Regions from separate parts of the Thermoclostridium stercorarium subsp. stercorarium DSM 8532 genome, predicted to be linked through region 3. Evidence: riboswitches for the same ligand, from Rfam matches in the RefSeq annotation. Region 3 holds a riboswitch; each other region holds the start of a gene.
What was found. Region 3 has a riboswitch for thiamine pyrophosphate ahead of thiM (hydroxyethylthiazole kinase). Riboswitches for the same ligand answer to the same signal wherever they lie in the genome.
Positions count from the first base shown of each region.

Region 1: it holds a riboswitch for thiamine pyrophosphate, as region 3 does, so the genes downstream of both, thiC (phosphomethylpyrimidine synthase ThiC) here and thiM (hydroxyethylthiazole kinase) in region 3, are expected to answer to the same signal.
Region 2: it holds a riboswitch for thiamine pyrophosphate, as region 3 does, so the genes downstream of both, thiW (energy coupling factor transporter S component ThiW) here and thiM (hydroxyethylthiazole kinase) in region 3, are expected to answer to the same signal.

Region 1 covers NC_020134.1:2,521,660-2,526,974, reverse strand. Annotated here, with positions in the region: gene CST_RS10930 (putative Ig domain-containing protein) at 422-2,311, shown strand; gene CST_RS10925 (nucleoside hydrolase) at 2,551-3,441, shown strand; TPP riboswitch at 3,515-3,620, shown strand; gene thiC (phosphomethylpyrimidine synthase ThiC) at 3,725-5,023, shown strand; gene CST_RS10915 (DUF1848 domain-containing protein) at 5,044-5,315, opposite strand, start outside.
Region 2 covers NC_020134.1:2,116,046-2,121,360, forward strand. Annotated here, with positions in the region: gene CST_RS09035 (carbohydrate-binding protein) at 1-78, shown strand, start outside; gene CST_RS13935 (N-acetyltransferase) at 626-751, opposite strand; gene CST_RS09040 (hypothetical protein) at 765-1,013, opposite strand; gene CST_RS09045 (DUF3788 domain-containing protein) at 1,371-2,105, shown strand; gene CST_RS09050 (hypothetical protein) at 2,247-2,957, opposite strand; gene thiW (energy coupling factor transporter S component ThiW) at 3,029-3,523, opposite strand; TPP riboswitch at 3,599-3,706, opposite strand; gene CST_RS09060 (DUF362 domain-containing protein) at 4,061-5,206, opposite strand.
Region 3 covers NC_020134.1:2,006,747-2,012,061, forward strand. Annotated here, with positions in the region: gene thiD (bifunctional hydroxymethylpyrimidine kinase/phosphomethylpyrimidine kinase) at 1-394, opposite strand, end outside; gene CST_RS08620 (HAD family hydrolase) at 468-1,136, opposite strand; gene CST_RS08625 (thiamine phosphate synthase) at 1,159-1,875, opposite strand; gene thiM (hydroxyethylthiazole kinase) at 1,902-2,738, opposite strand; TPP riboswitch at 2,957-3,059, opposite strand; gene CST_RS08635 (cupin domain-containing protein) at 3,249-3,821, shown strand; gene CST_RS08640 (class I SAM-dependent rRNA methyltransferase) at 4,007-5,236, shown strand; gene CST_RS08645 (FprA family A-type flavoprotein) at 5,311-5,315, opposite strand, start outside.

The sequences.
Region 1 (5,315 bases), 510 kb from region 3:
GAAATTGAGATATAGGTATAAGGGTTTTATGAATGAAAAAGAGTGCACTATTTTATATAATCTACTTACTTGATAAATATATATAAAAATATTTATAAAAAAGCTTTAAAAATTATTCTATAAAAGAGAAGGTATCAATGGGCAAATATACTGATCGTTGTTGCTGGACATTTCGGTGAAAGTGTTATATGGTATGACTTTACAGGTATAAAATAACATGTTATACTGATATTAGATAAAATGTTCCCTACTGGAGTATGTCTATAAAAAGGAATTTGTTTACAACCCGCAAGGCATAATTTTATAAGCCTTAATTGTAATATTACATGTTGACTGTTTTGTTTGTAATCTCTGCAGATAAAGATTTTTGACGGCGATGTACATCTGAATTTTAATGTTCGGCGCTTATGGGGTGGGTAAAATGAACAGCATTAAAACATCTTTTTTTATATTATTTTTGCTTATTACCACATTAATGTATATCTCAGGCAGTTTTGCGGTTACATACAAATATGATGATTTAGACAGGCTTGTGGAAGTGGTATACGATGACGGCACAACGGTAAAATATACATACGACGCCGCAGGAAATATACTGAAGGTGGAAGTAACCGAACCGCTTAAACTTCAGCCGATAGGGGACAAAACGGTTAATGCCGGTCAGTTACTGACTTTTACGGTAAGTGTTACAGGGAATGATAATAAAAAAGTAATTTTCGCGGCATATAATTTACCGGAAGGTGCAAAGTTTGACACGGAAACGGGAGTATTTTCATGGACGCCTGCTCTTAAACAGGTAGGAGTTCACAAGGGCATCAGGTTCGAAGCTTTAGTAGGCGATATTGTTCTTGTTGAAGAGATAACTATTACGGTAAAAGGAGTGAATACTCCTGTTGGTGAAAATGTTGAAGTTATTGATGAGAACAGCGGGACGACAGTTATTTTTGAAAAAGTGCATACACCGGGTGCTACAACCGTTACAGTTCATAATGAACTGCCTGCCGGCATATCTTCGATAGTGAATACGTTCCCTGTATATTATAACATTGAAACTAATGCCGGATTTACAGGTAAGGCGCGGGTAAAACTTAAATATGACATAAGAGGATTTGAGGAAAATGAAAATGATATAAGGCTATACCAGTTCAAGGACGGTAAGACAATAGACATAACCTCTCCGGTAAACCCGGGGGTGGGAGGTAACCCTGACACAAAAGAGAAAACCATAGAAGGGGCAGTTGAACATTTTTGTTTCTTTGGAATAGGCATTCCGAACAGGGCTCCGGTTGCAAATGCAGGAGACGATAAAACATTTGAAACCCGTTCCGATGATGGTGTAAAAGTAACGCTGGACGGCTCGTTGTCGTATGATCCGGACGCTTCTTTAAAAGGATTAAGGGAACCTGATCTCAACCCTGACGGAAGAAACATTGTGAGATACAAGTGGACAGGCCCTTTCGGGGAAGCGGAAGGAGTCAAACCTAATGTAGTCATGCCCCCGGGGATATGGGAATGCAGGCTTATCGTAAGTGACGGGTGGCTTGAATCAGAGGATACGGTTATTATACATGTCAAAAAGATAACGGAGAATGGTAGCAGTAGCGGGGACAGTGGGAAGAGTAACAACAATAATGACAGCGGTGATAAAAATATCGGAGAAAAAGAATGGGACATTGGTAAACAGGACAAGGTTTACAGCAGTTTCCCTTATGCCGTGTTTTCGGGAAGCGGTAAAATTCCCCTTTCAGTATACGGTTTGGACATAGAAATATCCGGAGATATCCACACAAACAATAATTTTCTGTTCCATGGCTTTAATTTTTCGGTGGACGGTATTTGCAAAGCAGCTGGTGAAATCGTGACATTAGGGAAACACATAAACGTTAAAAACAGGCAGGCCGGTGCGGAATTTATTGGAATGCCTGAATGGGCGGATGATATAAAATCAGAAATATTGAAAAACGGAATACGTTATTTTGCAAATAAGAGCTATAGCGGCAGTCGGGCAAGTATAACAGCGCCTTTGGCTGTTGACGGGGATGTAACAATTAATTGTGAGTCGTTAGATATCTCAGCAGGAATTTTTGCAACCGGCGGCATATCTTTAAATGTCTCCCGGCTCAAAGGCATTGAAGGTGGGAAAATTGTAATATGTTCTGAAAAGGGAAACATTGAAATAAATGCTTCGAAATTTGAGTTAAACGGGCTGATTTATGCACCGAAGGGAACGGTTGTAATAAATGCAGGAGAGTTCATACTGAGCGGACACATCATTGCGGACACCATAATTAAAAACGAAATATCAAAATAATAGGAAAAGGCTGTTTTTTGAAATCTGAGAGTATGGAGACAGAGCCGAAGTCTGTTTTGGTTTTATCGCAGGAAGTAATATTAAATATAAAAATTTATAGTCACAGTAATAAATAGAAGGTCTATAGTCGTATAAGTATTATTTTCGATTGAGTGTCAATGGTTTGACTAAGCAGGTATAATATTATATTCTGGATATAGCTGCACTGTAATTTTTTATGAAAAAGGGGTGGGGGGCAATTGAAACACCGGTTTGACATTCCCGATACCAAAAAAATAAGGCTGATTATTGACACCGATGCCAAAAACGAGGCCGACGACCAGTTTGCCATTGTGCATGCGTTACTTACGCCGAGATTTATTGTTAAAGGTATAATTGCGGCTCATTTTGGCACTCAGCGCACGGCGAAATCCATGCAGGAAAGTTATGAGGAATGTGTTAAAATACTTGAACTTATGGATTTGACCAGTGAGGTTAAAGTATATCACGGGGCCGAAGCAAAGATCCCCGATGAACATACGCCAATGCCTTCGGAAAGTGCCGACCTGATTATCCGCGAGGCCATGTCTGACAGTGATAAGCCGTTATATGTGATATTCCTCGGCCCGCTAACAGATTTGGCTTCGGCTTACCTGAAAGAGCCCGCCATTGAAAACAGGCTTACGGCGATATGGATTGGTGGCGGTGCGTGGCCAAATGGCGAAAGGGAATTTAACCTTGGCAATGACATCGACGCCGCAAACGTTGTAATGCGTTCAAACATACCGTTATGGCAGGTACCGCGTAATGTTTACACCACAATGAGGGTAAGCCTGGCGGTGAAGGTAAAGCCTTACGGCAAAATCGGCGAATATTTATTCCGGCAGCTTTATGATTTGAATTTTAAATTGAAAGACAATATGCGCTTTCCAAAAGGAGAAATGTGGAGTCTTGGAGACTCGCCGGCGGTAAGCCTGCTTTTGGATCCGCACGAGTATCATTATGAAATGAAGCCTGCGCCGCGAATAACGCCGGACATGCGGTATGTGCATTACCAGAATGAACGGTTTATAGGTGTTTATAATTACGTCGATCCGCGCTTTACACTGGAAGATTTTTTTGCTAAGCTAAAGTTGCATTATGGGGAATAAAACTGAAGGTAATTTTGAAATTTGATAAAGCACCGATAAGATCAAGGCAGAATAGTTTAGAAACAGAATAAGGCATTAAAGCTGGGGGTGCCTTCAAAGGCTGAGAAAGAGGATTATCCTCTTAACCCTTTGAACCTGATGCGGTTAGTACCGCCGGAGGGAAGCTGACTTTTATAATTATTGACATTCACGCTTACCTTCGAAGGTAAGCGTTTTTATATATTTAATGGGGTACAAAAAAGGCTTAAATCGTTAAAAAAAGAAGCAGGAGGGAAACTGCCAAATGTATACGACGCAAATGGACGCTGCCAGAAAAGGTATTATAACCGACGAAATGAGAACTGTTGCAAGAAAAGAAGGGGTGTCTGCCGAAAAAATCCGGGAACTTGTTGCCTGCGGAAGGGTGGTCATACCTGCGAACAGAAATCATAAAGGCCTTGACCCGGCAGGGATCGGTGAAGGGCTTAGAACCAAAATAAATGTTAACATAGGTATTTCGCGGGACTGCCGTAATTTTGACATTGAGCTTGAGAAGGCAAGAACGGCGATTGATTTAAAAACCGACTCAATAATGGATTTAAGTTCCTACGGCAAAACGCATGAATTCAGAAAAAAACTTATAGAAATGTCTCCGGTAATGATAGGAACGGTGCCTGTATATGACGTGACAGGCTTTTACAATAAGGAACTTGATAAAATTTCCGCCGACGAATTTTTCAATGTGGTTGAACAGCACGCAAAAGACGGTGTGGACTTTATGACCGTTCATGCAGGAATAAACAGGGAAACGGCGCGGCGTTTTAAGCAAAACCAAAGGCTTACAAACATTGTATCAAGAGGAGGGGCATTATTGTTTGCGTGGATGGAACTGACCGGAAGGGAAAACCCGTTTTATGAGCAGTTCGACAGGCTTTTGGAAATATGTGAAAAGTATGATGTAACAATTAGTCTCGGTGATGCGTTAAGGCCAGGAAGTATAAATGATTCAACTGATGCCGCGCAGATTCATGAACTTATTGTCCTGGGAGAGCTGACGAGAAGGGCATGGGAAAGGAATGTGCAGGTAATGATTGAAGGGCCTGGGCATATGGCAATGAATGAGATTGCACCCAATGTAGTTCTGGAAAAAAGGCTTTGCCATGGTGCGCCGTTTTACGTCCTTGGCCCGCTGGTCACTGATATAGCGCCCGGATACGATCACATCACCGCGGCAATTGGAGGGGCAATTGCGGCATCATGCGGTGCGGACTTTTTGTGTTATGTCACTCCTGCCGAACACCTGCGGCTTCCGGATATTAACGATATGAAAGAGGGTATTATTGCTGCAAGAATAGCAGCTCATGCCGCAGACATTGCCAAAGGTATAAGTGGGGCAAGAGAATGGGACTATAAAATGAGCGAGGCAAGGAGAAACCTTGACTGGAATTGCATGTTCGAACTTGCCCTGGATCCCGAAAAGCCGCGGAGATACAGGGAAAACTCAATCCCTGAGAATGATGATACCTGTACGATGTGCGGAAATATGTGCGCGGTAAAAAATATGAACAGAATACTAAAGGGTGAAAATATCGATATCCTGTAAAATCAATTTTTTTTACATTATCATATGAACTTTAACTGTTCAAAGTTATGTCGTGTGGAAAGGTTACTTGTTATTTTTCGTTCATATATGACGTCCTGCGGTCCTATATCACCGTACAGAACGGGGGATTTGGGATTATGCCCTGAGTAATTTTTCAACGCTGTTTTGTGGTTGTGAACCGCATAGCAGTAAACGCAGGAATGGAGGCATGTGTCATAAGCGCCGATGTCAACGCTCTCCACGCATCCGCATTCAGGGCGCTGGTTTTTGTCTTTTTTTAAATTAACAGGTT
Region 2 (5,315 bases), 110 kb from region 3:
GGTGTAAAAGATATTGTTCTTGTATTCTCAGGTCCTGTTAATGTTGACTGGTTTGTATTCTCAAAATCAGGAACTTAAGGGTATAGACCCTAATGTGGAGTACAAAATCTGGTATGGCATATATTAAAAAAAGACTTGGAATTGTACCAGTGCGACATATAATGGCTTTGTAAAATATTCTGATTAAAACGGAATGATTAAGGATAGGAAAAGAAAGTATTCTTTTCCTGTCTTTTTTATGTAACCTTAAAAATTACAGCCAATTATTCAATAAAATAATTTCTGTAAATCAGTTATTCTTGAACCAATATTAAAAGAATTTCCCCAAGGTCTTTAATGTCTGGCCGGATTACATTATCTTCTCCTGTCATTTTAAAAAACAGTTAAATCAAGCTTTTGTCGCAATAGAATGAATTATTATTTGGGATTCCAAACCAAAGACATATCATTAAGCAGTTGTAAAATAATTGGAAACAATCGCGACAATAACTAAGGCCACAAAAGCCCAAGGCACATGAACTAACGGCATAAAAAAAGGCGAGTGTTGATAATAGTGTTGGCCAAAGAATTATTTTCCGGTAATCGGTGATTTTTATCTTGCACCCTCTCCCTTCTTTAAATTATATCAACAAAACTTAAATCCTAATGAAGTCCAAAATTTTTTTGCAATCTTGTTTTCTTGCAGTATTCCAATTCTAACTTTTTTACACCCCTGCCGTTTTAGCTTTTCTTCAAACAAATTATATGCCATTTTACCATACCCTTTAGAGTGGTATTCCCCATGAAATCATGAGCAGACCTATCCATGGACAATTGTCATAGGGATTATTTTTAAGAAAGTCAATAATTCCTATATACTTATTCTCCAGAAATATAAGATAGCTTTCAGTATTCAGGTTAAGAAACTCATTTTTCACCTCTTCTATTGTTCTTGAAGGAACACCGTTTTCATTTGAGTTAATAATTTCCAGTACAATATCTAATAAATCTTCTGTAATAGGCTGAAATATCATCAAGAACCACCCTTTAAAGCGCCTCTAAAAAAACACTTCTTCAGCTCCACTTTGTGTTACCGCCGGGATATAATTGACTCATAGCGCCGGTAAAAATTGACCCACGCCACATCAATGGTCTGTCACAAAAATACAAAATCCAAAAAGCTTTTATGATCACATTGACTTTTATATATTTAAATGTTATTATTTTCCTGTAATAGATATTGATTGTAGTGCATGGGCTTTTCAAGTAGAAGACATCAAAACTGTATGGTTTCCATTAAGTATAGTCATTATATGGCGCTAACAAGGACAGATCAGTACCTGATTTATGTTGCAGCAATGGCGATAGCATAAATTCATGAGGCGAGAATAATGAAAGAGTTCGACAAAGTAAGATTAGAAACTGTAAAATTCATGCGTGGCAAATATCGGCTTGACGAGATTTCAGGAATGAATTATGGTATCCCATGTGTAAGATTTCGGCAAGGAAAGAAAACCGTTGTGGCAATATTTCTGTACGATGACCATTACGATTTTCAAATTGTTCTCGGTAAGGCAGAAAGAGAAAAGTTTGAAGCAATAAGGCATGAGTTTCCGCTTGAGATACAACAGCTTTACGACCGTGCACATACCTTCCACGATGGTAAATGGCTCTTTATTAGCGTTTACGATTTAAAAACTCTGGAAGCTGTGAAGAAGCTGATACTTATTAAGAAAAAGCCGAATCGCAAGCCGTTTTCAAAAGAAAACGCCGTTTATGGCAAATGTGGGCATCGATGTGATTTATGCGTGCATTACACTGGTATAACCGAAGAATTTAGAGAAATGCTAATCCCGCATCTTAATGCGGTATATGGTAAATCCGCTTGGGATATGCGTTGCACTGGCTGTGATACAACCAATTGCCACTGCTATCAGGATGGACATGGGTTATGTGAGCCGTTAAAATGTTTACATACAAAACAGCTTAATTCTTGCTTTGATTGTGTAGATTATCCCTGTGCACAAGCAACCGTTGGATACAGACAATTGGAGCACAAAAATATTTCTGCCGATGATGTTACATGGGCGATTTTACCTTATGTTCCATATCAGTATGAAAAGTAATACCAAATTAATTAATTTGATATATTTCTACATAATCACAGCTTATTATCATTTGTACAAGGTTTGATTCCAATAATCAAAATTATTCACACTTACACTCCCAATGGTATGCTTCTACGTTATATCTCTCCCAATCGGTATTCACTTAATCTTATTCTTTATCTTATTCTTAATACGAATGCCTGCCTCAACGTGCATAATCCAGTGTCGTGACAAAGGCATTTGTATAAGTCCTTTAACATCCTTATTGCACCAGTAATCTATCAACCATACTGCTTTTTCATCTGAGCTCACAACATTCAGTTCACGGATTCTGCGTTTGTCCTCATCACCGAACTTTCTTTTAAGCTCAGTGTAGTCAATTGATCTTAACCATTCGTCGGTGGAGGTTTTAACAGCTGTAATATACTCATACAAGACATCCAGATTCAGACACTTTGAAAACTCGGAAATCTGCTCTTTTACAAGCTCATTTCCTGTTGTAATAATAGGTGAATTCATTCTCTTCTGATAATTTCCTTCAAAGAAAACTTGTCGGTTATTTTTAATCAACGTATGTACAACAATATCCTCAATTCTTGAAATGTGCCATATTGAATACGCAATAGTTTTACTGTGATAACCGTTTGCATTTATGAATGGAATAGCGCAATAATCTTTTTCGTCCAGCTCATCTTTCCAGGACATGACCTCTTGCATCAATATTTCCCGAAGCTGTAAAAGTGTATTTATTCCATCAGTGAATGATGTCCTGGTCAGTTGTTTCTGCATGATCTTGTTCATTTCCGACCATTCTTTATTCATAATAACTTTCATCTCCTTTATTATCTGCGCTCTGTTATATCTGAACATATCTCTTCGAGCACCTGTTCCAGCCCTTTGCAGAAGCCTGACAGAGAACATCAACACGAGCATAAAACAACTTATTTGGCAATTAGTTTTTTTAATAAAGGTATTCTATCGATTATTTTTAAAAGAGAATAACCAATAATGCTCCCACCAGCAGTACTCACCAAAAATGGCAGGACAAAGAAAAATACTGCCACTTCCTGCCCTAAAACAAACTTAGCGATGGGGTAACAGGCAATACCCCCTAAAATACCTGTTCCAAAAACTTCCCCCAATACAGCTAAATAATATTTTTTACTTTTACGAAACAGAAGTCCTGCTAAAAAAGCTCCGAAAATACTGCCGGGAAAAGCCAGCAGGGATCCGGTCCCCAGAATATTTCTTAATAGTGAGATGATAAAGGCATTTGCCAAAGCATAACCAGGTCCCAGGAGCACACCTGACAAAACATTAATGGTATGCTGAATGGGAAAACACTTGGATACACCTACCGGAATATAAATAACATGGGCTAACAGTGTACCTAAGGCAATAAGTAATGCTGATAAAGTGAGTTTTCGGGTAGACATACCAATTCCTCTTTACCAAGCACTGGGAAATCAAGCACATGGAAAAAGAAAATGCACAATCCAGGTAATGGGATTGTGCTGAGAGTTGCACTTGCCAACGCCGGCATTACCCAGATCAGGTCAAGGGTAAAGACCTAAAAGGTCCACTCTCAGCCGGTTTTACCAGCTCCCATAGTGCTTACTTAATACTTATTACTTTATAATTTATTTTAGTATAAAAGGAATATTTTGTAAAGCGGCATTTCCGAATAATTCCTATTTTTAACTGTGGACCTTTATTCCTCCATTCTCTACATATCTTTCTATGTGCTACGTCCGCACAATACACTTTTCTGTATGTCAGATCACTATTTTGCAGATATTTGTCCCACTGAGCATCAGCTCCGATAATCCTCGGGAAATGCCAACGGATTCATCGGTCATTTTAAAAATCGCCATTTACGGGAATATATCAATATATAAACTGCGAGCACATCAGTTAGACTACCTGTGTTGTAAAATAAAGAAACCTCGCAGTGTTGTAACCATGTGCTGATATTATTTTACTATAATGGCATGTTGCGGACAGATCTCCTGGCAGCAGAAACAACGGATGCATTTTCTGTAGTCGTAGACGGGAATATTATCTTTTCCTTTTTTAAAAGTGACAGCACGGCCTTTCACAGGGCAGTGATTCACGCATATGCCGCATTTCACACACTTACCCGCATCAATATACGGCCTTCTTGTAAATCTGCCTGTAACCTTAGACAGCAGGCTGAGAACGCTAAGTCGATCCTTTTCACGGGACACGTCGAAATCCTTCTTCCCGAAGCGTGAAAACATTTCGTCAAAGCTTATATCTGTAAGAATCCCGTTATCAAGAAGCATCAGCGCAATTTCGTTCTCTCTGCATGTTCCAATTCCTGCAACCATTCCCTGAGTATTCGTGGGAACAAGAACAGGATCCAAATCCACAAGTCTGGCAAAGACTGTATCAATTGCCACCGGATCCGCTGAAATAATAATCAGCCCCATTTCCGTAGGCGTTCCGGAGCCCGGGCCGTTACCTTCCATGGCGACAACCGCATCCATTACATGAAGGCGCGGTTTCACCAGATTATGTATGTCAACCAGCATTTCTGAGAATTTTGCCGCGTTAGGATATCTTACATGCCCTTGCGCTTTTCTTGTACCACAGATCAAACCATACATATTTTTGACTGCGCCCGTTATTTTCAGAAAGGCGTGGGTTTTCATCTTGCATACTCCGATAATGGCATCTGCCTGAAGAACCTCCTCGCAGAACCAGAAGCTTTTCGCCGCCTTTCCCTCCGGGTACCTGACAAAGACTTCACGAGACATGTCGGCAATTTTGGCACCATAAAGCTGCTCTTCCGATAAACCGAGCTGACTCATGGCCTGCCTGCAGCTTCCGGTGGCAGGAGAATCGCCAACCTTCACACGGGCGTAACCTGCTTCACTGAGAAGGCGGAGTACTGCTTTTATAACAGCTGGGTTGGTTGTTATGCACTTTTCTGTTTTTGACGGATAAAGAAGGTTCGGCTTAACGAGGATATTCTCCTCGGGACTTACAAAATGCCCGATGCCGCCAAGAGCAGCGACCGCATCCCTGACAGATTCATATACCTTTTCTTCATCATAGCTTCTGCAAACAGCAAGAACTACATTGGATTTCCTCATATTTTTCTTTCCCCTCAAAGTGAAATCAGTATGCGTTTTTTTGGCTAATCAGGCTTCAGCAATCTCAACAGTTATGAGCCTGCTTTATGAAACTAATGATATTTCCACA
Region 3 (5,315 bases):
CCGCCAGCGGAAACAATTTGTTCATCAAAGGCTCTATTGCGTCATCCTTAAGAACTTTAGATCCGCTGGTACAAACCATTACCGGATCGACGACAATATTTCTTGCATTGTAATATTTCAGCTTTTCAGCTATGACTTCGATCAACGGCGCAGACGAAACCATGCCGATTTTTACGGCGTCCGGGTATATATCGGTGAATATGCTGTCCAACTGCATTCCCAAAAATTCCGGCGTTACTTCCATAATACCCGATACTCCGGTCGTATTACCGGCAGTAAGTGCGGTAATTGCGCTCATTGCATAAACGCCGTTTGCTGTCATTGTTTTAATATCCGCCTGAATTCCTGCCCCTCCGCTGGGATCGCTTCCCGCAATGGTCAAAACAGTTTTCATATGCTTCCCCTCCTTATGTATTTCAAAAAATATTTCAAAACAGCTGACAATATGCCTTTCCGGTTTATTGCCCTTAAAGCTCCGATGCCAATGCTTTTTCCAGAAAGACGTTAACATCGTCCAGTTTTTCAAAACATATGTCACAGGTATTTTTTATTTCATCCCATTTGTCGCTGTTGTAATAATCATATACCCCTACTGTTCTGAAGCCGGCGTCTTTTGCCGTTTTAATCGCATACAGGGCGTCTTCGAAAACCCATGTTTCGCAGGGACGTGTTCCCATATAATCAGCAGCCGCAAGAAAAATATCGGGTTTTGTCTTGCCTGAACCTGTCTCGGTGGATGTAAAAATTTTCTCAAAATATCTGATTACATTAAGCCTTACCAGTGCTTTTTCAAAAACCTCTCTGTCACAGGATGTCGCTGCCACAATTTTTATTTTCCTCTCCTTGAGACCTTCCAGAAACTTCTCCACTCCTTCTTTAAGCCTGACTTCATAGGCGTAAAAATCCTCAATGGTTTTATTGATGCCTTTTACAATTTCGTCCTCATTCATATCCAGATGGTATTTTTCTTTTAAAAATTTAGCTCCTTCATGCATGCTCATGCTTTCCATGGCTTTTGAAAGACCGGGGTTGGGCTGCAACCCCAGCTTCCGCAGATACATTTCCCCGGCTTTGTTCCAAATTGGCATCGAGTCCAGTATTACCCCGTCTATGTCAAAAATAACCCCTTTAATCATATTCCCACCTGTTTTCGGTTTATTAATTTTTCCTTCCGGCTTCGGTATGGAGTTTCCACGCATTTACAAGTTCCAGGGCAGCCTGTTTGGGATCATCGGCTCCGGCCACTGCGGATACAACGAAGAAACCGGCGGCTCCGGTCCGCGCAAGCTGAGGTATATCAGCAACCTTCACGCCTCCACCCACTACTACAGGAATTTTGCTGAGCCTTACTATCTCTGCAATTTCCTCAAAACTTCTGGTTTTTATTTTTCCGTCTGTATCGAGCCCGCAATCAGGCTTAGTCATTGTTTCATGCACCGGTCCGACTCCAAAATAATCAATTCCCGAAACATCTGCTGTTTTTATATACTCAATCATTTCATGGGTTCTTGCCGACAGCCCGACAACCGAGTCCTCTCCCAGATATTCCCTGCATACGTCCACAGGTATATCCGACTGCCCCACGTGCACACCGTCGACTTTTATTCCCTGCTTTCTTGCAGCCAGAACAACGTCCAGCCGGTCGTCCACAAGCAGGGCCACATTATCGGATTTTCCCAACAGGGCTATTACTTCCGCGGCCTCACGTGTTAATTCAATAAGTTCCCTGGCAGATGCAACCTTGGATCTGATTTGTATACATGTGAACCCGGCTTCAACTGCGTCTTTAATAATTTTTTTCACAGGTCTTCCGTTCGTATTTTCCGGACCTATCACCAGGTATGCGGATATATCCAAATTTTTTCTTATACTCACTGATTTCACCTCCCAGATCGTTACAATTAAATCTCTTCAATATCAAACCTATTGTCGGCAATATCTTCCGGACTTGCCTTGTAAAGTTCGTCAAGAAAACGGACCTGAAAACTTCCGGGGCCAAGGACCTTATTTTCAGCACGGGTTGCAGCCAGATTGAACACCGCGGTTCCCGTCAGCGCGGCGATAAAAGGTGATGCAGCCGTTGCATAAACCGCGATAACTCCACCTAAAGCACAGCCTGCGCCGGTAATTTTTTGCATAAAGTGCGATCCACCGTAAGAGTAAACTATAACCGAACCGTCGGTTATTAAATCGGTTTCGCCGGATACGGCAACGGCCCCGCCGGTCCATCTGGCTAACGCAACGGCCGCTGCTTTTGCCGAGTCTACTGAATCTGTTGAATCAACGCCACGAACATTGGAAGCTTTAGTGCCGCCTTCCAGTTCCCATAATCCCGCCAATGCCATAATTTCAGAAGCATTGCCCCTTATTACGGAGGGTTTATACTCTTTAAACCGCTGTAACATCCGGTTTCTGAGTGAACCAATTCCCACCGCCACAGGATCAAGCACCCATGGTTTACGTAATTCATACAGCACTCTTGCCACATGAGGCAAAGTCTGCTCATGAACCGGCAAAAGAGTTCCCACGTTCACATATGTAGCTCCGCCCGCTTTTGCCAAAGCTTCAGCTTCCTCGGGCAGATAAACCATTGCTGCCGAGCCCCCGACGGCAAGTTGTGCATTTGCAACAAAATTAATTGTTACCATATTGGTAATCGAGCCTGCCATGGGATTTGTCCGTTTCACCGTTTCAACCGTCCGGATGATTTGCTCCCGGATCTCCTGTTTTGTGATCATGCTTGACTCTCCTTTCGTCTTATATTTTAATTTTACTTAAATGGGAAATTCATCAAATAATGAGGGGAACTGTTGGGTAATATACATTATCCGCCGGCCGAAACAAACGAGTTGATTCCTGGACATGTAATTTTAAGAGAATTTGTCTCCTGTATTTCGGTTTTCATAAAAAAACACTCCCCCCTGGTGGAGAGAGCTGTTATTTATCATTTAATATTAATCTGATAAAAACTGCTTCCCTACACCAGTGTTAACTGACAGGTTCAAAGGGTCAGGTCTTACCTTTCTCAACTCGTTTAACGAGTTCCCCCGCAGTTTTTATTATAAAGTACCATTTATGGTCCTTAATGTCAAGAGACCCGTAAAATTTTATTTGAAAATTACTTATATATAAACAAATTGCATCTCTTCTTAAATAACTTTGCACACAAAAAAATAAAGAATAAACACATCTGTTTTACATAAAGCATATATTATTCATGTAGGAAATTTAAAGGAAATGAGGTAATTATGCGCAGGATATACCATTACCCGCACTATACTGGCTTTAAAAAAACAAATCCAAATGTTATCTATCGTCGATACAGTTTAAATAAACCAACGGAATTCCATATGCAGGACAGGGACAGCCATATTCATAATTTTTCTCATCACGATAACCCTGTAACAGAATTAAAGGATTACGGCCCCGAGCCATTTGTTATAAATATTGAAAGGGCCACAAAACAAAATAATACATTCCGCACTGCATTATGGACGGGTAAATATATGCAGCTTACACTGATGAGTATTGGTGTGGGTGAAGATATCGGTCTGGAAATACACCCTAACGTCGACCAGTTTATACGCATCGAAGAAGGCACCGGACTCGTAAAAATGGGCGACAGCAAGCATAACCTGAATTACCAAAAGGATGTATCCGACGGTTATATAATTATAATACCTGCCGGTAAGTGGCATAATATAATAAATACCGGAAACAGGCCGTTAAAACTTTATTCCATATACGCACCCCCTCAACATCCTCGCGGAACGGTTCATGAAACAAAAGAAATTGCAGAGGCCGCTGAAAAAAACAATTGAGTATGTGTTTTGACATTTTCTTATAATCAGTTTTCTATGGGAACTGAACTTCGCCATAGAAAGCTTTTTTATTTAAATGCTATATTGCATAATATTACGGCTTTTAAGCTGATAATGCCTGTATTGAAGGCATAAGATAAAATATGTTAAAATGACGCAGAAAAAAGCTTCGAAAGGTGAAACAAGTGAAACAGATACGACCATATCCCAAAGTAATAATATCTAAGAAAGCCGAACGCAGTGTCAGAGACGGGCATCCATGGATATACGGGGAAGAAATCCGTGAAACAGAAGGCGAACCCCAAAACGGCGGACTGGTGGATGTGTTTGCCGGAAATGCTTTTCTTGGCACGGGTTTTTACAATAATAACAGCAAAATTACCGTCAGGCTCATTTCACGTAATGCCAATGATGTGTTTGACGACCGTTTCTGGCGGCGCCGCGTTGAGTATGCAATACGTTACCGCAAAACCGTAATGCCCGGAGGGGACTTTTCCTGCTGCCGCCTGATCCACGGCGAGGCTGACCAGATGCCGGGGCTGACAGTGGACCGCTACGGCAGCATCCTGTCAGTACAAATCACATGCCTTGGCATGGAACTTGTAAAGGATACTGTTTACCGTGCCCTTTGGGATGTGCTTAAAGAAATGGGAGAAGACATTGCCGGTATTTTTGAGCGTAATGATATTGCTCTGCGTACAAAGGAAGGTCTGCAGGAATATAAAGGCTGGTACAGGTTTGATGGCATCCCCTTGCCTGAATCTGCGGTTATCGAAATATGCGAAAACGGTATTAAATATCTGGTGGACGTCGAAAACGGGCAAAAGACAGGATTTTTCCTGGATCAGAAATATAACCGAGCTGCCGTGGCACGGATAGCAAAGGGCAAACGTGTACTGGACTGTTTTACCCATACCGGTTCTTTCGGCCTTAACGCAGCATTGGGAGGAGCTGAGCACGTAACGTGCGTGGACATTTCACAGCAGGCCATTGACATGGCGCGGGAAAATGCGATACGCAACGGTCTGGACGGGAAAATGGATTTTATCTGCGAAGACGTTTTTGACCTTCTGACAAGACTGGCTGAACGGAAATGCAAGGACTTTGACTTTATTATTCTTGACCCGCCGGCTTTTACGAAATCCCGGAATACCGTACAGGCCGCCGCCCGCGGGTATAAGGAAATTAACCTGAAAGCCATGAAACTGCTCCCCCGTGGCGGATATCTTGCTACGTGCAGTTGCAGCCACTTCATGACCGATGATTTATTCCGCGAAGTGCTGGCAAGCGCCGCAAAGGATGCGTCAGTATCACTGAGACAGATTGAAGCCCGCCAGCAGGCGCCTGATCATCCTATTTTGTGGAATGTGCCTGAAACAGGTTATCTTAAGTTTTATATTTTTCAGGTTGTTTGATTGTAATTCGTCAACAAAGGAATTTTGTTTTAAATCAGACACGGGGACCAATAACAGTCCCCGTGTTTCGTTTTTTATT